Regions from separate parts of the Vibrio ishigakensis genome, predicted to be linked through region 1. Evidence: predicted binding sites of a transcription regulator. Region 1 holds the regulator's gene; each other region holds the start of a gene.

What was found. Region 1 encodes PurR, which represses purine synthesis genes. Its sites were predicted from a motif close to TNANGNAAACGTTTNCNTNA; they were not measured.
Positions count from the first base shown of each region.
Region 2: the regulator PurR is predicted to act here: its motif matches at 4,472-4,491, upstream of Pcarn_RS05290 (inosine/guanosine kinase).
Region 3: the regulator PurR is predicted to act here: its motif matches at 6,073-6,092, upstream of folD (bifunctional methylenetetrahydrofolate dehydrogenase/methenyltetrahydrofolate cyclohydrolase FolD).

Region 1 covers NZ_AP024881.1:1,863,507-1,871,001, forward strand. Annotated here, with positions in the region: gene mukF (chromosome partition protein MukF) at 1-29, opposite strand, end outside; gene cmoM (tRNA uridine 5-oxyacetic acid(34) methyltransferase CmoM) at 45-821, opposite strand; gene elyC (envelope biogenesis factor ElyC) at 988-1,755, shown strand; gene torD (molecular chaperone TorD) at 1,824-2,471, shown strand; gene purR (HTH-type transcriptional repressor PurR) at 2,596-3,609, shown strand; gene Pcarn_RS08410 (TVP38/TMEM64 family protein) at 3,761-4,441, shown strand; gene Pcarn_RS08415 (DUF7577 domain-containing protein) at 4,442-4,753, shown strand; gene Pcarn_RS08420 (alpha/beta fold hydrolase) at 4,734-5,540, opposite strand; gene Pcarn_RS08425 (DUF3833 domain-containing protein) at 5,648-6,172, opposite strand; gene Pcarn_RS08430 (chalcone isomerase family protein) at 6,169-6,729, opposite strand; gene Pcarn_RS08435 (DUF2878 domain-containing protein) at 6,726-7,226, opposite strand; gene Pcarn_RS08440 (SAM-dependent methyltransferase) at 7,229-7,495, opposite strand, start outside.
Region 2 covers NZ_AP024881.1:1,177,429-1,184,923, forward strand. Annotated here, with positions in the region: gene aroA (3-phosphoshikimate 1-carboxyvinyltransferase) at 1-270, shown strand, start outside; gene Pcarn_RS05275 (glucosaminidase domain-containing protein) at 308-1,051, opposite strand; gene Pcarn_RS05280 (YciN family protein) at 1,245-1,490, opposite strand; gene topA (type I DNA topoisomerase) at 1,762-4,389, shown strand; gene Pcarn_RS05290 (inosine/guanosine kinase) at 4,565-5,866, shown strand; gene Pcarn_RS05295 (H-NS family histone-like protein) at 5,934-6,350, opposite strand; lysine riboswitch at 6,834-7,019, shown strand; gene Pcarn_RS05300 (Na+/H+ antiporter NhaC family protein) at 7,108-7,495, shown strand, end outside.
Region 3 covers NZ_AP024881.1:2,121,275-2,128,769, reverse strand. Annotated here, with positions in the region: gene malZ (maltodextrin glucosidase) at 1-108, shown strand, start outside; gene dusC (tRNA dihydrouridine(16) synthase DusC) at 158-1,114, opposite strand; gene Pcarn_RS09700 (YecA/YgfB family protein) at 1,250-1,855, shown strand; gene minE (cell division topological specificity factor MinE) at 1,894-2,154, opposite strand; gene minD (septum site-determining protein MinD) at 2,158-2,970, opposite strand; gene minC (septum site-determining protein MinC) at 2,985-3,644, opposite strand; gene Pcarn_RS09680 (YcgL domain-containing protein) at 3,824-4,111, shown strand; gene Pcarn_RS09675 (lytic murein transglycosylase) at 4,115-5,113, shown strand; gene folD (bifunctional methylenetetrahydrofolate dehydrogenase/methenyltetrahydrofolate cyclohydrolase FolD) at 5,151-6,005, opposite strand; tRNA gene Pcarn_RS09665 (tRNA-Arg) at 6,207-6,283, shown strand; gene Pcarn_RS09660 (helix-turn-helix domain-containing protein) at 6,457-6,633, opposite strand.

The DNA.
Region 1 (7,495 bases):
TCGTTATTTTGTTCTTGTGCTTGGCTCATTCCGATCCTTGCTAACTACTTCTGAACCCAAACGTGGATATATCTGCCCAGAGACAGATAAGGCTCAGTTCGGCATAACTGCTGTTCAAGCTCCAACAATTGTTCTGGGGTATAATCACCCACATACTGGGTAAAGCCTACATAGTCGTGAAAACAACGTATGCCAGACTTACCGCAGATGGTGAGGTCACATTCTTCCAGCCACTGATAGACGTCCTTCGGGACTAGGCCTTGTTGTGGCTGAAGCTTAAATCTTTTTCGATGAGGCATTCCCTGCAAAACATGAGGTATGTTGCCACAGACCACATTCTTCATCACCAATCCGTGGTGGTTGTAGAACATGACCGATGCCATGCCTTGCGGTTTTAGGTGCGTCATCAATTTCTTGAGGGCATCCTCCGGTTCGGCAAGCCATTCCATCACCGCATGAAATAGGATCAGATCGACCTGTTCATCGAGGTGATGGTGTAACTCCTGTACAGGAGCGTGGATAAATTGATACTGCTCCAGCAACCCCTTGTTCGCAATTTCTTGCTTTGCTAAGTTCAGCATTTCGTTAGATACATCACACAAAATGACTTTATGTCCGAGCTCAGCAAGTTTTTGCGACATTTGTGCTAAGCCGCCACCTGCGTCTAAGATGGTGAGCGATTTCGAGTTCCCATCCATTTGAGATAGAATTCGGTTTAGGTCTTCCCAAACTATTGTTTGCCTGATGTTACCTTTGTCAGAACCATAAATGTTCTCGGCAAATTTATCGGCGATGTCGTCAAAATTGCGATCTTTTCTCACGGCGAGCATGTGGTTATAGAATCAAGTTTGGTATTGTGTCACAAGAAGATGAAGAATAAAGAGGGAGCGCTTTGAATGGCGATTTTTTCGGCCAATCTGGGCGCATTATTAGCCGTAATTATGCATACCTCGACTTAAAATCATTTAGGGATATATTGTTGTAATCATGTTTGAACTTAAGAAACTCATTTCTGCGTTTTTGATGCCTCTGCCTGCCATGCTCATTCTTGGCTTCATTGGTCTCGCTCTGGTGATGTTCACACGCAAGCATAAGTTTGGCTGCATCGTCATTTTCATATCACTGTTTTCTATCTTTGCCATCTCGTTCCAACCTATCTCGACCTCTCTACTAAAACCGCTAGAACGCAAATACACTGCCTTCTTGCCGACCACTGAGAATATTGACTACGTGATGGTTCTTGGCAGTGGTCATGTTGTAGATGCGGAGATCCCACCCACTTCTGAGTTAAGCCGTACTGCCCTAATGCGTCTGTCTGAGGGTATTCGTATTCTGCGTATGTATCCTGGCAGTAAATTGATTCTCTCAGGTTATTCAGGCGGTACAGAGATCAGCCAAGCGAGAATGATGGCGCAGGTTGCTCTGGCGCTTGGGGTTGCTAAGCCTGATATTATCTTGCTTGAAACCGCGCAAGATACCTGGGAAGAGGCGCATCAAGCTGCCGGCTTTGTTGGCAATAAGAAGCTGGTGTTAGTGACTTCAGCTAGCCATATGAATCGGGCTCTGGGGGAGTTTAATGAGGCGGGTCTAGAGCCGGTGCCTGCACCGACTAACTACCTTGCTCACTCCAACATTGAACAGGCTTGGGTAAAATACACCCCACAAGCTCAGTATCTAGAGCAAACAGAACGCTACTGGCATGAGACCCTCGGTACTTGGTGGCAGAAGATACGCAACCTTGTCAGTAGTAAATAACTGATTCATAATTCATATAGTTAAATTTTGTTACAAGGGCGCCGATGCGCCCTTTGTTGGATCTTACAATGCAAGAAATCAAGAAATTCAATGAGCAACGCGCCGAAATCTACTGGTGGTTCTCAAGCCTATTCTCAAAAGAGCTGACTGACGAAGAGCTCAAGGCGTATCAAAGCCAACAAGTTCGCGGCTTCCTACAAGGCCTATCTGAAAACGAAGAGCTAAAGAAAGCCACTGATGGCGTCATCGAGTCTCTAAACAAGCTTCAAGACAGAGAGGATGCGCAGTTAGAGTTATCTGCCGACTTCTGTGAGCTGTTTCTAACCTCCGATAAACATGCGGCACTTCCTTATGCCTCTATCTATCTCGATGACAGCAAACTGCTTAACGGCAAACCAGCGCAAGAGATGGCGGCCTTGATGCAGGAAAAAGGCATTCAGGTTGATAAGAACTTCAACGAGCCGGCGGATCACCTTGCTATCCAGCTCGACTTTCTCGGAAATCTCATCATCCGCTCAAACGAGCTTGAGCAAGAAGCCCATATGGAGGTAGCCCTAGCCGAGCAACAAGCCTTCATCGAACAACATTTGCTGACCTGGGTGCCTCAGTTTTCAGAAAACTGCACCAAGTTCGACGAATTCGGTTTTTACGCCTCTGTAGCCGAGCTTTTGGTGGCGTTTTGTGAGCTGGATAGTCACTATCTTGCGAACGATTGATGAATTCTCATTTTGTATAGAAATGCGTTGTCACTTGACGCATTTCTAGCTAGACTGCCCTCCGCAATCGATTGCACTACTCTTAAGTAGGTCCCTACACTTCTTCAGGTTTACAAGGTAAAGCATGGCTACCATCAAAGATGTAGCAAAGCTGGCTGGCGTTTCGACGACCACAGTTTCGCACGTAATTAACAAGACGCGCTTCGTAGCAGAGTCTACCCAAGAGCGAGTAATGAAAGCTGTTAAAGAGCTAAACTACGCGCCAAGTGCGGTAGCCCGTAGCCTGAAGTGTAACTCCACTCGTACTATCGGCATGCTGGTAACTCAGTCTACTAACCCTTTCTTTGCTGAGGTTGTAGATGGTGTTGAGAGCTATTGCTACCGTCAGGGCTATACATTGATCCTGTGTAACACTGGTGGTATCTACGAGAAGCAGCGCGACTATATCCGCATGCTGGCTGAAAAGCGTGTAGATGGACTTCTGGTTATGTGTTCTGACCTAACAGAAGAGCTGCGTGAAATGCTGGACTCACACCCTAACATCCCGAAAGTTGTTATGGATTGGGGCCCAGAGTCATCAATGGCCGATAAGATCATCGATAACTCTGAAGAAGGTGGCTATATTGCTGCGAAACACCTGATTGAGAATGGTCACGACAAGATTGCATGTCTAACTGGTCAAGCAGAGAAACTGGCTTGTATCGAGCGTGTTGCTGGCTACAAGCGTGCCCTTGCTGAAGCGAACATCGAGTTCAATCCTGAATATATCCTTGAGGGTAACTTCGAGTGTGATACCGCAGTAGAAGCCGCTGACAGACTTGCCGCTATGCCAATCGAGACTCGCCCTACTTCTGTGTTCTGCTTTAACGACATCATGGCACTTGGCCTTATCAGTCGCCTGCAACAGCACGACCTTAAGGTTCCTGAAGATATCTCAGTTATCGGTTATGACAACATCGACCTAGCCGCTTATTTTGCGCCGCCACTGACCACTATCCACCAGCCTAAGCGTCGTGTGGGTAAGACAGCATTTGAAATCCTGCTTGAGCGTATCAACGACAAAGAGCACGATCGCCGCGTATTTGAGATGCAGCCAGAACTTATCTCACGCGATAGCGTTAAGAACCTAAACGCTTAACTTCGAAAGCGGATGATACCTCATCCAAGCTCGAATTATCCAATCAATTCCAAACGGTACGTAAATAAACGTGCCGTTTTTTATTTTGTATGAAATTTTTCTATGTCCTACTCTGTCCCTATAGCTAAGTGAACTTACTTAGGTCAGGACGATGAATAAGAAATTGATAATTGGCGTAATTTTGGTTGCAGCTATCATTCTACTTGCGGTCAACTTTGGGCAATACCTCACCCTCGAAAACGCTAAAGCGCAACAAGCTGCGTTAAACGCTCATATAGAACAAAACTTCGTTCTGTCTGCTGCTCTCTACTTTATTGGTTACATCTTTATCACAGCGTTTTCTATCCCAGGAGCTGCCGTGGTGACGTTATTAGGTGCCGCTCTATTCGGTTTTTGGACCAGCTTAGTATTGGTGTCGTTTGCCAGCACTATAGGTGCGACTCTGGCTTTCCTAAGCTCTCGCTACCTGCTTCGCGACTGGGTACAAGCTAAGTTTGGTAATAAGTTAGATACCATCAACAAGGGCGTGGAAAAAGACGGCGCATTTTATCTATTCTCGCTTCGCCTTATTCCAGTATTTCCATTCTTCCTGATCAACCTTTTGATGGGTCTGACCCCAATCTCAGTGGCAAAATTCTACCTATTTAGTCAGCTAGGTATGTTGGCAGGGACTATGGTTTATCTAAACGCTGGTACTCAACTTGCTGAGATAGACAGCCTAGCAGGCATAGTATCCCCGACCGTACTGGCATCCTTTGCACTCTTGGGCCTGTTCCCACTTATCGCTAAATGGATAATGAACAAGATAAGACCCAATCAATCGGTCGCTTAGATGAAGATATATATTGCAAAAAATCCACCCGAAGCTCACTTTATCAGTGAGCTTTTACTTGCGGAGAAGATACCTGTTGAGGTTCGAAGTGTTGGCTTGTTTGGCCTTCAGGGCGAACTACCGATGGATGATTCCACCCAGCCCCATGTGTGGCTGCTAGACCCTGCCTACAAAGAGAAAGCGGAAGCCATTATCAAGGCATATATGGAAGCGGACGAGCAGGCCGATTGGACCTGTAGTGAATGTGGTGAGGTTAACGAAGGGCAGTTTGCCCTTTGCTGGAACTGCGGGGCTAGCTCACCGACTGAATAAAGGCGATGGACTCGCGGTTGAACTGCTGAGGCTTTTCCACGTTACACACGTGGCCGCAATCCTCAATCTCGATCAGCTTACTGTGCTCGTGCACTGAAACCATCTCTTTAACCGGCTTAATAAACATATAGTCTTTGTCGCCCATCAGATAGAGGGTTGGAATATCCAACTCTCGCTCCTTGAAGTAGCGCATCAGAGGGTTCACCTCAGCCGCCAATCTAAACCAACGCTTAAACTCTTTTTGACACAGCTTACGCGCTTCGCGAATAAACATATGGCGAGACTCTACCTGGCCCTTTTGCGGCATGATGATCCATGCAAACAAGCTATACAGCCACATGTATGGGATAAAGTTCTTACTCAGGTCACCGAGTTTAACTAGGAATTGAGAACGAGCATCGAAGCGAGTTACCGCACCGCCCAAAACCATAGAGCGAACACGATGAGAGGCGATCTCCGCCATGTTGCGCACGATAATGGTGCCAAGAGACATACCCACGAAATGGGCTGATGAGATCTTTAGATGATCCAGAACCGCGACGATATCCTTGGTTACCGCTTCAAAGGTGTAGCGTTTGTTGATGATATCAGCGAGAAGGTTATTTGATTTGCCGTGACCGCGAAGGTCTACAAGCAGAACATTGAAGTGCTCTTTGTACGCCTTGATCTGCTTAAACCAAATGGAAGAACTGCCGCCTGCGCCGTGCACGAACACTACCCACTCCTTTGAAGAAGGGTGAGGAAAGGTCTTGTGAAACAGCAGTGAAGAAGAAACAGCAGAACTCATTAATAATACAAATAAATCATACAATTGAACTTAGAATACTATCACAAACTAAGATCTGGCAAAAAAAGCCGGTTCTGCTTTTGTAACAAACAGTGATCTCTGCCACGTTATTGCTTCTGAAAAAACAGGGTAAGGCGACCAAATTCGAGACCGAACTTACGAATTGAGGTGAGATTGAAGACGTGTTTATCGTCTTGACGATAAAGCCAGTCGTCAAAAAATACGGTTACGGTCGAGTCTCCTCGAGGCAACTCAAAGTCATAGGTCCAATGTAAGGCGTTCCCGACCTCTTTACCTGTGGCTATGCCAATGATGTCGTCAGCCCTACCTTCGTAGGTACCATCATTTAAACGTGTGATCACCCAAATGCGAGTAGACTGCTCTCCATCATCAAACTCAAACTGCTCATCTAGGGTCAAAACATTCCCCTCAATGGAACCATTAAGTTCGACATAAAAACGCCTTGTCTGCTTGCCGCTTCTGTCCTGCACCATACCCCACGCATCTACACGGCCATCAAAGTAGCCAAAAAGATCGAAGCGTGGCGATGCATCTTGATAGTCTGAAAGCTCAGCGCTACACCCTAGCATCATTGCGACCAATCCAAGAAAAAACGCCTTCATCACTCTCATTGATTCATCCCTATCAGGCTAGCCCTATGGTCTGGGTACTCGGTATTGGGGGAAAGCCAGATGGCTAAGAAGGCATCATTGAGCTCTTCATCTTGAATTTCACCCACTACTGTTGCGCCCTGATTTCCTTTGAAGTAATAGAAAACACCACTATCGCCGCTGGTTACATACACAAGGCGATCACCCTTTTTGATTTCAGGGTAAATGCCTGCAAGTTTGCGCTCCCAGCGGGTGAACTGCTCTTCTTTATAACCCAGATGAGCCCACTGTTTCTTGGTCTCTTTCAGTAGATGTTTTTTAGAGATGTCTCGCTCGTAGACGATAGAGAGCGCGACAGGGTGCGGAGTGAGGTCATCACCTAGCTGATAACTGCCTTGGGGAGCTTTTAGCTCAGAGGTATAGATGTCAAAGAACAAGAAGTCCAAATCAGCCGAACCGACTGTTGGCCATGATTGCCATTGGTCATCGAGTTTTGGAGAGTCCACGTCGCTGGCGTGGCTGATTGATAAAACACTAGAGAGAGCCAGACTGGCTACTGCTGTGATGAACCCTTTCATGAGAGTGCCCTCTTTTCTCCTCCCAATGATGTCACTATCACAGAGAAGAGGATAATCCATTCCACCGTGACCACCGCAAAGGTGAGAGAATTGCTAAGCGGCCACTCTACGGCGCCAAGCTTGAGTCCAGCAAAATAACTGCCAGCTGCTCCAAGTGCGCCTACCACTGTTACGGCCCATATTGGATAAAGGGTCAAAACCGGTTTCATCTGGTAGGCGTACCAAATAAAGATCACCCATAAGGCGATAAGCCAGTTGGGCACAAACGCCGTAGGGAAAAGGAAGAAGCCGAGTACAGAATTGAAATAGTCTAGGGCGATACCGGATATAACGAAACCTGCAAGCCAACCCATCCGTATCTCTTGCTTCCTAACACTATATGCCAGAGTAAACAAGATAGCGGCGGTAAGTAGAACCAATGTCTGCTCTCTACCGATAACCGCCACAAACCATAGGGACTGGAACCAGAGAGATTTGATTACCAATGCCCTATTCATGCCTAGTAGCTCTTGCGGAATGTGAGGTGTACGGTACTGATAGAGCGAGCTAAGAAGCCACCCTCACAGTAACAGAGGTAATAGCGCCACATACGCTTAAACCTGTCATCAAAGCCAAGTTCAGTAAGCTCATGCTCAGCAAGGTTAAACCTGTGCAGCCATTCTCTTAATGTCTTGGCGTAATCAAGGCCAATGTCATGCAGGTCTTCTAGCACTAAGCGGCTGTGCTTGGTGGTCTGCCCCAACAAATAGGTGACTGAAGGTAAAAA
Region 2 (7,495 bases), 690 kb from region 1:
CGTGTGAAAGAGACTGATCGTCTAGCGGCTATGGCGACCGAACTTCGTAAAGTAGGCGCAACCGTTGAAGAGGGTGAGGATTACATTATTGTAACCCCGCCAGCACAGCTTACGCACGCGGCTATCGATACCTATGATGACCACCGTATGGCGATGTGTTTCTCGCTAGTTGCACTGAGCGATACTCCGGTTACCATCAACGACCCTAAGTGTACCTCGAAGACCTTCCCAGATTACTTCGACAAACTGCAAGGTTTGGTAAGCGAATAAAAACAGAAAGGGTTCCAATTGGAACCCTTTTTAACATCTAGCTCTGTTTTAGAAATTTCTGGTTGTGTCTTAGCATTGCCAGAATATCTCGGATGTATTCATCGCCACGCTCAGAGTAATTATCAAGGCCATGGATCAGCTGCTCTGCCGTCGGCTCTTGATGCTTGGTGCGATAATCAGCGCGAAGCTCTCTAAAGTGCGCATACGCAGTGTTGGTGTTTAGGTTTTTCACGTATGAGGCGACTGAGCCTTCGACGTTATCGAACTTAGCCACCTCATGGGTTTTACCTGCCGCGCGCTGGTTCGGCACTACGCCGCAACCCTTGCTAAAGCACCACTCGCCAAAGAAGTTGTTCGCTTCTCGGGCAAAACGCGAGGTACCCCAACCACTCTCGTTAGCGGCTTGAATAAGCACGAGATTTTCAGGAATGGTATCTACGCGAGATAGGAGCTCTTTTAGCTCTTTTGGACCAAACTGTTTTGGCTCATAGCGATACTGTTTTGCGATATCAGAAACATCATCAAGATCAGAGCCTGTAAGCTCATCACCTTTGAAGTCTTTAGCGATATCTAATAGTTCTTTGCGTTGCTCTGAAATAAGCTGATTTTGATGCTCAACGTGTGGTCGAATATAGTCAAAGAAGGCTTCTTTTTTCTGGTTTACATCTGTGTAGCTATTGAAATCTGGGGTTTCTGTTTTGTCTTGAACACCGCAACCGGCAAGAAGGGTTGCAAGACCTAAAGCGATGAATAATGGCTTTTTGTTGGTAATAGATTTCACCAAGCTCTCCGTTGTGGGAATTGAATTCAAATACATTCGCTCAGTTATTTGAATTACGAATATGCGTAAACTGGAATAGGGGACCAGTTTAATGTGAGAATGTCAGCTTGGGGTTAGCTGATTTTAAGTTTCCAGTTTCTAAATCTTGGAAATGGAAGGCCCAGACAAATAGAGGGTATCTGGGCGAGTCTGCTTATTTGATAGTGAACTCTTTAGATAGCACGTGCGCGAGATACTTAAACATATTAAATACTGCAGTGGTGTTTGGGGTAGGCAGACCGTTAGCGTCTAGGAAGTATTCGCCTTTAAAGATCAGAACTTCGTCTTTTTCTTCTACAGAAGTAGCACGCATGCCTTCTATATAGGCATCATGCTCTTGAATCAGGTTGTTGGCGATAAGTAATAGCTCAAATTCTGAGATAGGTTTTTTGTCGCTCATAATTTATTCGATTCCTTTAGGGTGACGATTTTCGCTTAGTCTATATCACACCTAGGGTGTGATCCAACTCATAAACTCACGTCAAGTTGACATAAAAATATCGAATAGCATCCGTTTTTAATGGCAGATTAACTTGCCTAAATCCCACCCAATTAGAAACAAAACACTAAAAATGGGTTGATTTTGGAAAAAACTCGCTCAATAGTAAAAAAAGATTTTTTGTAGAGCACGGCAATTGTCGTGCCTTTTAAATAGGACAAAACGTTCAGTTATGGGTAAGTCTCTCGTAATCGTGGAGTCACCGGCCAAGGCAAAAACCATCAACAAATACCTTGGTAAAGACTTCATCGTAAAATCCAGTGTCGGTCACGTACGTGATTTGCCGACAGCTGGGCAGTCCAGTGGAGCAAAAGCCAAACCTGTATCCACAAAGGGACTGAGCGCCGAAGAAAAAGCGCGTATTAAAAAAGAAAAAGATCGCAAATCACTGATCAAGAAGATGGGTATCGACCCATATCATGGTTGGGAAGCGAACTATCAGATCCTGCCTGGTAAAGAGAAGGTGGTTTCTGAACTGCAAAAATTGGCAAAGAACGCTGACCACGTTTATCTAGCAACCGATTTGGACCGCGAGGGAGAGGCTATCGCTTGGCACCTTCGTGAGATCATCGGTGGCGATGAAGAGCGATACAAACGTGTAGTGTTTAACGAAATTACCAAGAATGCTATCCAGCAGGCGTTTGAGAGCCCAGGCGAACTCAACATGGATGGTGTTAATGCTCAGCAAGCGCGTCGCTTTATGGACCGCGTGGTGGGCTTTATGGTGTCTCCACTTCTTTGGAAGAAGGTTGCCCGTGGTCTATCCGCAGGTCGTGTTCAGTCGGTAGCGGTTAAGCTAGTGGTTGAGCGTGAGCGTGAGATCAAGGCGTTCATTCCAGAAGAGTACTGGGATATTCATGCGGACACCGTAACTAAAGCGGCGTCTGATTTCCGTCTGATGGTTGCGCAGCGCGGTGGCGAAGCGTTTAAGCCTCAGAACGAAGCAGAAACCAAAGCAGCAATGTCGATTCTGGAAAAAGCAGAATACGAAGTGTGTAAGCGCGAAGACCGCCCAACTAAGAGCAAGCCGTCGGCACCTTATATCACTTCAACCCTGCAACAGGCGGCAAGTACGCGTCTGGGTTACGGTGTTAAGAAGACCATGATGCTAGCTCAGCGCCTGTATGAGGCAGGTTACATCACTTACATGCGTACTGACTCCACTAACCTAAGTAAAGAGGCTGTAGAGGCTGTACGTGGCTATATCGGCAGTGAGTTCGGTGATGCATATCTTCCAGCTAAACCTTTGGTGTACGGAAGCAAAGAGGGCGCGCAAGAGGCGCACGAAGCTATCCGTCCATCTAGCGTTGATGTGAAGTCAGAAGACCTGAGCGGTGTTGATGCAGATGCACACAAGCTGTATGCGCTTATCTGGAATCAGTTTGTTGCCTGTCAGATGACGCCAGCACAATATGATTCAACCACCATCAGTGTTAAGGCTGACGAGTTCACCCTGAAAGCTAAGGGCCGTATCCTTAAGTTTGACGGTTGGACACGCGTTCAGCGTCCTATGGGTAAGAATGAAGATCAGATCCTGCCTGAGGTAAAACTTGGCGACAAGCTAGACCTTAAAGCCTTGGATCCAAAGCAGCACTTTACTAAGCCGCCAGCACGCTTTACCGAAGCTGCACTGGTTAAAGAGCTTGAGAAGCGTGGTATCGGTCGCCCTTCGACCTATGCGTCTATCATCTCTACTATCCAAGACCGTGGTTATGTGAAGGTTGATTCGCGTCGCTTCTACGCTGAGAAGATGGGTGAGATTGTATCTGATCGCCTAGATAAGAGCTTCGTAGACCTGATGAACTATGACTTCACCGCGCGTATGGAGCAAAAGCTTGACCAGATCGCTGAAGGTGATGCAGCTTGGACAAACGTTCTAGATAGCTTCTTCGAAGATTTCACAACCGATCTTGAGAAAGCAGAACTTGACGCCGATGATGGCGGTATGGAGCAAAACCATATCGTTCTGACCGATATTGAGTGTCCTACCTGTTCACGCCCTATGGGTATTCGCACCGCGTCAACTGGTGTATTCCTTGGCTGTTCTGGTTATGCACTGCCGCCGAAAGAGCGCTGTAAGACCACCATCAACCTTGGTGACGAAGAGGGCATCATCAACGTTCTGGAAGAAGATCCAGAAACGGCAGCTCTGCGTGCTAAAAAGCGTTGTCCAGTGTGTGAAACTGCGATGGATGCGTATCTTATCGATGATAAGCGTAAGCTCCACGTGTGTGGTAACAACCCGAACTGTGATGGTTATGTGGTTGAGCACGGTGAATACAAGGTGAAAGGCTATGACGGCCCAGTTGTTGAGTGTGACAAGTGTGGTTCAGACATGGTGCTTAAGAACGGTCGCTTTGGTAAGTATATGGACTGTACCAATGAGGACTGTAAGAACACCCGTAAGATCCTGAAAAACGGTGAGGTAGCGCCGCCAAAAGAAGACCCAGTTCATTTCCCTGAATTGCCTTGTACCCAGTCGGATGCATACTTTGTATTGCGTGACGGTGCATCTGGTTTGTTTATGGCAGCAAGCAACTTCCCTAAATCACGTGAAACGCGTGCACCACTGGTAGAAGAGCTAGCTCGATTTAAAGAGCGTATCTCGCCTAAGTTCCATTACTTGGCAGATGCTCCGACCCACGACCCTGATGGTCGCCCAGCTGTGGTTCGCTTTAGCCGTAAGAGCAAAGAGAACTATATCCGCAGTGAGATTGACGGCAAGCCTTCTGGTTGGACAGGTCTGTTTATTGATGGAAAATGGGAAATCACCGATAAGCGTAAAAAGCCAAAGGCTTAATCAATACGCTAGCTAAATATATAAACCGCGGCCTAGGCTGCGGTTTTTGTTTATTTACTGTGCAGTTAAGTAACAAGGTGTTAGAGCCAACCGTTTGCGTAAGGTCACTGTGTTGCTCATACAAAACTCTGAGTCTAAGATTAGGGGATCTTCTAATCTCAACCTTATTATCTGCATGAAATTTCCCGGCCAACGTAAATCTAAACACTATTTTCCGGTTAACAGCCGAGACCCTTTGGTTTCTAAATCTCATCCAAGTGCATCGAAGCAAACTCATGTGGTCGGGATTGACCAAACCTTGGTTGATATTGAAGCTAAGGTCAGCGACGAATTTATTGCCAAGTTTAATCTGAGTAAAGGTCACTCTTTGGTAATCGATGATGAGACCGCTGAGACTTTATACAATGAACTAAAAGACCAACAGCTTATTTCTAACGAATATGCCGGTGGCACTATAGGTAACACCTTACATAACTACTCGGTATTGGCTGACGATAAATCTATTCTATTAGGTGTAATGAGTGCTGATATTAAGATCGGTAGTTACGGCTTCCGTTATTTATGTAATACCTCTAGCCGTATGGATCTTAATCACCTGCAAGGTGTAGATGGCGCTATTGGGCGCTGCTTTACCCTTATCTCAGAAGATGGTGAGCGTACTTTCGCAATCAGTGAAGGTCAGATGAACCAATTACGCGCTGATAGCGTACCTGAATCTGTATTTAAAGATGCCGCTGCCTTGGTATTAACCTCTTATTTGCTTCGTTGTAAAGAAGACGAGCCAATGCCCGAAGCAACCATGAGAGCAATAGAGTATGCAAAAAAGTATGATGTTCCTGTGGTATTAACCCTAGGCACTAAGTTCGTAATTCAAGATGATCCAGAGTTCTGGCAGAAGTTTATTTCTGAGCATATCTCTGTGATTGCAATGAACGAAGATGAAGCCGAAGCATTGACGGGTTTTTCAGATCCTTTGTTGGCCGCTGATAAAGCGCTAGATTGGGCTGACCTAGTATTATGCACCTCAGGTCCAGTAGGCCTATTCATGGCGGGTTATACCGAAGAAAGCGCGAAGCGTGAAACCTCACTGCCACTTCTTCCTGGTGAGATTGCCGAATTTAACCGTTATGAATTCAGTCGCCCTGCAATTAAGGCGAAGTGTGAAAACCCAATCAAGGTTTATTCTCATATTGCCCCTTATATGGGTGGCCCTGAGAAAATTAAGAATACTAATGGGGCAGGGGATGCTGCGCTTTCTGCACTGCTACATGATCTGTCGGCAAATAGATTCCATAAAACGAATGTGCCGAATTCAAGCAAACACAATCATGAGTTTTTGACTTATTCATCATTCTCTCAAGTGTGTAAATATGCCAACCGTGCAAGTTTTGAGGTGTTGGTTCAACACTCTCCGCGATTGTCTAAAGGCCTACCTGAACGAGAAGATAGCCTAGAAGAGGCATACTGGGAGCGTTAATTCTCCCTTTATATGACAGGTATAAAAAAAGCTCCCTTTGGGAGCTTTTCTATTTCTAGCGTTCTAATTAGATTAGGAAATCATCTAATTGAGAACCAGCGTCAAGTTGCTTCTGGATTGCAGAAGGAGTACGACCTTGACCTGTCCAAGTTTTCTCTTCGCCTTGCTCGTTAGTATATTTGTATTTAGCTGGGCGAGGTGCACGCTTTTGTTTTGGTTTATTTGACTTAGTTGTACCTTCGCCAGCAAGAGCTGCAATTAGGTCTTCTACATCAATACCTTGCTCGCGAATTTGCGCTGCGTATTCAGCAAGCTTCGCTTCTTTTTCTTCACGAGCTGCACGTTCTTCAGCTTCTGCTTCACGACGTTCTTCAACAACAATAGTTAGTTTATCTAGAGCTTCTTCTAGTTGCTCTAGAGTTAGCTCACGTCCAAATGCACGTAGGCTGCGAATATTAAGAAGAGTTTTTGTTAATTCAGACATTTTAAATTCCCGTAATTCTAATTCGTCATAGATATGAGCGCAGTATAAGGCACAGGGGTGCCAAAAGATACAGGTAATTATATAAGAAGAATTGCAGATGGGTAAATATATTTTATGAAAATGTAACGTCAAATATTTTGAACTTTTTCGAATGCCATTTTTTATTAAAGTTTCCACTAATAGAATTGATAAATGCCATCTCGTATAACCATGATTAAATGCTTTTGACGCTATCGATTTATTTTTGAGGTAGTGGACTGATCATTTTTGTTTAATTCGTTCATTCGTACTGTAACAAAGAGTGAGATTTGTGTTGAAGGCTGTAAAAGAATATTTGCTCTAAAAACGGCGAGTAAAGGTAATGTGTTAGGTTTTGTACGCTTGTTGAATCAACAGTGAATTTTTATTGCATTTCGCTATGCGATCAGTAGAATGCACCGCACCTAGATCATCTAGCGGCATAAAATAGCATTTTTCATGCCCTGGTGAGGTAGAGGCGCGATAAGCAAGAGTAACTGACGAAAGGGTGATTCCGTTTGATTGTCAGCCAAAGGGCTTAATCGCCGAAGTGAGAGAAGAGTATCGAACTCTCTTGCTGGGGTTGTTTCCGAAAGGGACAACACTGCCATAGTCTATTGTGTTGTTAAACTATGGAGCGCTACTGTGGGGTAATCGAATGCCAATTCGATTGCTTGTTCAACATCAAGTCGAATATTTTCTACAGTAGATCTCTTACCAAATTGGTTATAAGAAGATCATGAATTTAATGGATTTTGCTTCCTCTCCCATTTCGTTGTTGCCACCTATTTTGGCATTGGGACTAGCAATTATTACTCGTCGAGTACTACTTTCTCTTGGTGCTGGTATTGTCGTTGGCGGTTTCCTTTTGGCTGATTACTCCGTTTCTGGAGCAGCTAGTTACATTTTTGACACCGTGTTCGGCGTATTCATCGAAGAAGGGAGTATCAACTCTTGGAACATGAGCATCGTTGCCTTCCTACTTTTGCTAGGCATGATGACGGCGCTACTTACCCTTTCTGGCGGCACTCGTGCATTCGCTGAATGGGCTCAATCTCGCGTTAAGAGCAAGCGTGGCTCTAAACTACTGGCGGCATTTTTAGGTGTATTTATCTTTATTGATGATT
Region 3 (7,495 bases), 260 kb from region 1:
GAGAGCGGGGATGCAACCTCTGTTCTGACTAACTCATCTTTCAAGATTGAAAATGGTGAGCTGGTGGCCAAGCTAGAAGGAAAGGGCGCCGAGCTTATCAAGCTATAGAATGAAAATTGCCAGCATCTAGCTGGCAATTTTTCGATTGTTCGAATCTTTAAACGGTAGCCATCAGCTCTTGATGGTAGGCCTGAATATGTTCCACGATAGGAGCGGCCTTGTTAAAGGTGCGGATGTTGTGGAACAGCTCTTTCGCTTCAGGGTACTGCTGGCGTAGATAAGCAAACCACTGTTTGACGCGGTTAGGGTAGTAAAGTCCCTTGTCACCCTTCATCTCATATTCTGAGTATTTCAGCAGTAGCGTCACTACCTCAGTCCAAGGCATTACGGCCTGATTGTGTTTTACCACATTGCCAAGGTTAGGCACGTTAAACGCGCCACGGCACACCATCAGCGAGTCGATACCCGTGCTTTCGATGCAGCGCTGACCATCTTCAAAATTCCAGATTTCACCATTAGCGATAAGTGGCATCTTGGTGTGTTGACGGATCTTAGCGAGATAGTCCCAGCGGATCTGATCGGCGCGATAGCCACCCTCTTTGGTGCGGGCATGCACAGTAAGCTCATTTGCGCCTGCGCTTTCTACCGCACTTACGATCTCAAAGCAGTCGTCTGGGTTTTCCCAACCAAGGCGGATCTTAGCCGTAATTGGTACCTCAGATGGCACTGCCTCGCGACACGCCTTGATGATTTGATACATCAGCTCAGGCTCTTTTAGAAGCACAGCGCCGCCCTTGCTCTTGTTAACCAAGCGGGCAGGGCAACCAAAGTTTAGGTCGATACCGGCAGCACCTAGCTGATAGGCCTTATAGGCATTCTCTGCCATCCACTCTGGGCGTTGACCGAGAAGCTGAAGGTGTACTGGTGTGCCTGATTTGGTTTTAGAACCCGTTAGTAGCTCTGGGCAGAGCTTATAGAAGGAACGGTCTGGTAGCAGCTGGTCACTGACGCGCACGAACTCAGTGACGCATAGGTCATAGTCGTTAATGTCAGTAAGGATTTCTCGCATTAGGTGATCGAGAACGCCCTCCATAGGGCCGAGTACAAGACGCATTGGGTTCTACCTTCAATTTAGGGACGGGCGATTTTAGATGCTTTTGCCTAAAATGTCACCGACATTATCCCGCCCTATAGCGAGCCAAGGCTTTTTCACTCATACTAGGCGCAAATTCGAGTTTGGAATAAGAAAATGAGCGATTTGATTAGCTTTGCTGACGACTATCAGGGTGAGAGTGGCTATTTTTGGGAAGGGGCAATACTGGCTTCGAACCTGACGGTTAAGCCGTTAGAGCCCGAGAACTGGGCTGCAGACCTGTTTGGCGAGGATTTTGAACAGGCTAAGCCGACTATCGTTGAGCACATCAATGGTCAATTTGCCAAGCTCAAGGCGAACCAGTATTCGGCCCTAGAGTTAGCATCAGGCAATCAAGATAATCTAGCTGATTTTGCCGAGGGCTTTCTGTCGGTATGGCCGACCGTAGAGCAAGACTGGCAACAGCTAGAGATCGCAGACGGTACCATGCGTATGCTATCGGCGCTGTTAACGACTATGTCGCTATTGATGGATGAAGCTCAGACCCATGAGCAGATGAAGCAAGCGGGCTTTGAAGAGCTGCCACGGCTTAGTGACCTTCAGCCTCAGCTAGACCTTATGATCAACGAGGTAGCGCAAGCGGCAGACGAGTTGATGGTAGGGAACAAGAGTCAGTCTCTAAACCCATACAAGGATGTGGGTCGAAACGACCCATGCCCATGCGGAAGCGGCAAGAAATTCAAAAAGTGCCACGGCGCTTAAAACAAAAAACGCACCTAGGTAGGTGCGTTTTTTAATGCTTATTCTTCCTCAGGAAGCTTAACGTTGAGCTCCAAAACAGCGATATCATCGTGCTTGTGCTCAAAGCTCACATCGACCATGTTCGGGTCAACATCAACGTACTTACTGATCACCTTCAGGATATCAGCCTTAAGCTCAGGCAGATACGCTGGCGCTGGGTCGTCTTGACTGCGACGCTCAGCAACGATGATCTGCAGGCGCTCCTTAGCAAGGTTCGCCGAGGTCTTCTTTTTTGGGCGGAAAAACTCAAGTAGTGACATAGATTAACCCCCGAATAGACGCTGGAAGATGCCTTTTTTAGGCTCGGTTAGGAAGCGGAACTCAATGGTCTCGCCAAGCAGACGCTGAATGGTATCTGAATAAGCCATACCTGCGTCAGATTCATTATCAAAGATAACCGGCACACCCTTGTTAGACGCATTTAGAACTGCTTGGCTCTCAGGGATAACACCTACAAGGTCGATGTGAAGGATCTCTTCTACGTCTTGTACGCTCAGCATCTCACCTTGGTTAACGCGCGTCGGGTTATAGCGAGTCAATAGCAGGTGGGTTTTAACTGGGTCTAGGCCAAGTTCAGCGCGGCGAGATTTAGAATCCAGAATGCCTAGGATACGATCTGAGTCACGTACCGAAGAAACCTCAGGGTTAGTGGTCACGATGGCTTCATCAGCGAAGTAAAGCGCCATTAGAGCACCTTGCTCGATACCTGCCGGTGAGTCACAGATGATGAAGTCAAAACCCATTTCGTCCAGATCATCTAGAACCGCTTGAACGCCTTCTTTTGATAGCGCGTCTTTGTCACGGGTCTGAGATGCAGGAAGAATAAATAGATTATCGGTGCGCTTGTCTTTGATTAGCGCTTGGTTAAGAGTCGCTTCGCCGTTGATTACGTTAACGAAGTCATACACCACGCGGCGCTCACAGCCCATGATAAGGTCTAGGTTTCGTAGGCCGATATCGAAATCGATAACAGCGGTTTTTTTGCCTGCTAGCGCAAGGCCTGACGCGATTGCGGCACTGGAGGTGGTTTTCCCTACGCCGCCTTTGCCTGAAGTAACAACAATGATACGTGCCATCATTTTATCCTTAGTTAAATTTTGAGGAGCTCGCTGTGAAGAGTTTCATCCTTCAAACTCAGAATCACCTTTTCTCCCCAGTGGTTTGAATCGATTTGCTCGCTAAGCCAATAGTTTCCTGCGATGGAAACTAATTCTGCTTGCATGTTGTGGCAGATTATTGAGGCGCCCTGCCCGGTTGCGCCCGCAAGAGCACGACCACGCAAAGTGCCGTAAATATGTATGCTTCCGTCTGCGATAACCTCAGCGCCTGCGCTCACATGGCTCAGGATTATCAGATCGCTGTCTTTAGCGTATATCTGCTGGCCAGAGCGCACCGGCGTGCGAACTATCTTGGTTGGAGTGATAGGTGCAGGGGCTTTGTCTGGACGGTTGGTTCCCGTCATTACTGCAAGGCCTGACTCGCGAGCCAATTTCTCGAGATGCTTATCGCTGCATTCGGTCACGCCCACAGGGATCATGCCGACGTTTTCAATGCCTTGCTTGAGTAGAAAGAGGTCGAGGTCAGAGGAAGCGTTCGATAGATTGATCACCAAGGGCGCCGAATTAAAAAATGCAGGAGCCTTGGATACCTTTTGGTCAAGGTATGCGATTGCAGATTGAGCGTCATGCTGGTGCATATGAAGCACGGTTAGTGGAAAGCTACTGCCTTTCAGATCTGGAGATTGAGACATGGAACCTAGCCTTGGCATATAATCAATTTCAGAGTATTCATGTTATATTTCATCGGGTGGGTCGACAAGTAATCTTATTGTCAAATGGTGCTTTTAGCTTCAAAATCCCTATAAAGCGGTGTTTTTAACATTTTTGTATTCTCAGTTTTAGAAAATCACTCGATATATCAAGGCATCTTATGATTTGCGCAATTTATAAAAGTAGTAAAAAAGAGGGTATGTACCTCTACGTTCCTAAGAAGGATGATTTCAGTCAGGTGCCAGATCAGTTGATGCAGATGTTTGGTAAGCCTGTCATTGTGATGATGATCAATTTAGCCACACGTTCTTTGGCACTTGTTGACGTAGAAAAGGTCAAAGAGTCTATGAACAAAGATGGTTACTTTTTGCAGCTTCCACCTCCAACGGAAAACGAGCTGGAAAAATACAAACAAAGAAAGCAACAAGGCGATAAGCCTGTGGAGTAGTAAATGGATTTTAAGCTGAGAACAGGGACGTTCGGATTGTTGTTAGGGGCACTGATTGCCCCAGTCCACGCAGACACCAGTTTGGTGGATCGTGATATTACCTTTGAGGCCTATGTAGAGACCTTAAAGAGCCAAGCCATAGAAGAGGGCATTCGCCCTGACACCGTTAATCAAGCCTTTGAAAACGTCACCTTTAAACACAGGGCTGTAAAGGCGGATCGCTCTCAACCAGAGCAAAAAATTACTCTAGAAGAGTACCTTCCCCGCGCTGTTCCCGGCTGGAAAGTCAAACAAGCGAAACAGCAATACAACAAACACAGAAAAGAGCTAGAGCGTATTGGCGATGAATATGGCGTACAGCCGCGCTTTATCGTTGCTCTGTGGGGGGTTGAGAGTAACTTTGGTTCTCTCACTGGTGGCTACAGCGTAGTGGATGCGCTGACCACTATGGCATTCGAAGGAAGACGCGAGACCTTTTTCCGCAATGAGTTGATGGATGCGCTTACCATTCTCGACCAAGGCCATATCACGGCAGATAAGATGAAGGGCTCATGGGCGGGTGCTATGGGACAACCCCAGTTTATGCCAAGCTCATTTTTGAATTATGCCGCTGATGGCAACGGTGATGGCACTAAAAACATCTGGACCAATGAAACGGATGTGTTTGCTTCGGCTGCCAACTATCTGCGCCAATCAGGTTGGAATGACAAATATACTTGGGGACGTGAGGTTAAGGTTACCAAACCTTTATCTGATCAGCTTTACGGTCGCCAGAAATCTCAATCCAAGACATTAGCAGAATGGCAAGCCCTTGGGGTTCGCAATCAGCAGGGCTTTGATTTGCCTGTGCTAACCGAGGACATAAATGCTTGGTTGATAGCGCCGGATTCACCCAATGGTCGCACCTATCTTGTGTATGACAACTATCAGGTGTTGATGAAATGGAATCGCTCCTATTACTTTGGGCTAGCTGTAAGTAAGCTAGCTGATTCACTGAAATAAAAAAGAGGCCGCTTGGCCTCTTTTAGCATCTCTAGACTTACTTTCCGTATTGCTCGCAAGCAATCATGGTGTTCTCAATAAGAGAGGCTACCGTCATTGGGCCAACGCCACCTGGTACAGGAGTGATATAGCTTGCGTTCTCTTTTGCTACGTCGTATTCCACATCACCAACAAGCTTGCCGCTATCTAGGCGGTTGATGCCTACATCGATAACCACAGCGCCCGGTTTCACCCAGTCACCTGGAATAAAGTTTGGCTTACCAACAGCAACTACCAGTAGGTCTGCTTGACGCACGTGACCTTCAAGGTCCTTGGTAAAGCGGTGACACGTAGTAGTTGTACAACCTGCCAGCAAAAGCTCTAGAGTCATAGGACGACCAACGATGTTAGATGCGCCTACGATCACAGCGTGCTTGCCGTGAGTTGGGATGTTGTAACGCTCAAGCAGAGTCACGATACCCTTAGGCGTACAAGAGCGCAGCTTTGGGATACGCTGTGCCAGACGACCAACGTTATATGGGTGGAAACCATCCACATCCTTCTCTGGAGTGATACGCTCAAGCACTAGAGTCGAGTCGATACCCGCTGGCAGTGGCAACTGAACTAGGATGCCATCGATCTCATTGTCTTGGTTTAGCTCATCGATAAGGTCTAGAAGCTGTTGCTCTGACGTTGTCGCAGGCAGGTCATAAGACTTAGATACAAAGCCCACCTCGTCACATGCACGGCGCTTACTGCCAACATAAACCTGAGAGGCTGGGTCTTCACCCACTAGCACTACCGCAAGACCAGGCGCACGCAGGCCGGCTTCGGTTCTCGCTTTCACTCGAGCGGCAACTTCTGAGCGAACAGTTTGTGAAATCAGTTTTCCGTCGATATTTTGAGCAGTCATCACATTTCCTAAAGTTTGGCGGTTCAAAATTTTGGCGCATTGTCGCAAAAATGTTTACGTTTTGCTACAGCGCAATCGTTTGCTTTGAGTAAAAGTTACACGCAGTGGATCTTTCTGGTTCAAAATTCAGCACTTAGATCATAATGCTATACAAAGCCGTTGACCATTGGATTACAGCGCTTATAATTCTTTTCTTGTAGCGCGCCCTTAGCTCAGCTGGATAGAGCACGTCCCTTCTAAGGATGTGGTCGTAGGTTCGAATCCTACAGGGCGTGCCATTCTTCAATGAAAGGCCAGATAATTCAATGAGTTATCTGGCCTTTTGCTTTTCTGTGGTGCCGTGGTGGTGCCGGTGGCAATAAGCCTGTTCAGCGTCCCTGCTTGAGAAAATCTAAATAGTCGAGAGTCATCGTGCTTATGTGACGTTTCATTGTTTTCTGTCCAGACTACATTAATGGGTTTGCATAAATAATCTTTGTTCGATGAACGATTCCAAGTCAACCACTCTATAAAAAACTTTTCTCCCAATTTTTACAAACGGGAGTTGATACCTACCTGTTGAAGCCCAAACCGCAAGTGTTCCTGGAGAAACTCCCAAGTACTCAGCAGCTTGGTTTCGATTCAGCATTTTCGTTTGAGTCAAAATGTCCATCATTTTAATTCACTTCCTTTAAAGACTATGGAATCTCAATTACCGTGCTTTTTAAGATAAAAGTCAGATTTACGAATGAGTTTCTAGATCCTGCTCCAGAAAATAACTGGTTAGTATGGTGGTGAATCTGATGTCAAGGCAGAGGCAACTCAGACTTCTCATGTTTTGTGCTCATTGAATATGAATGTAACGTTCTGTTTATGGTGGCACATTTCATTGTTTTTAAAGAGATTGGATTACTCCTTATTGAAGCGCACACAGTGCGAACCAAAGTGTCTTAGGACATTCCGCGTAACAGCACCAAAGGAGAAAGCCATGGGTACGATGACTCAATTTTCAAACCAAACTCACGCTCGAGTTGAGTATATGAAGTGGCCAGTGCATGAGCTCGTCAGAGCGAATAAAAAGCACTGGCAAAACGAGGGACAGGCCCCGCCTTTTACTTCGTCTAATTATCGCAAGCGAAATTAGACGAAGTACCCTTGAAGACACGAGCCCAGCATTGACAGGGCTCCCAGCAAAAACTCTTGGAAGTTTTTGGAAGTCAGTGGTCACCAACAAGACTTGGCCAGGTGATAAGACCTATAACGGTTTTCGTTATCACTCGAACGCAACCCAAGTAGACCAATGACTTAGCAACACAATAGCGAAACTGTAGATAGAGGATGCAATAAGCCGCTTACTGATGCCAACAGTACTGTCTACCGCTCCAGTAGAAGCACACAAATACGAGCATGCAATAAGGCCACTGGCCCCGCGATGGGGAAGCGTATTGTATTAAAGAGGCGTAATCATTTATCGATACAGAAGTGTGATTCTTCTGCGCAACATTCGCTAT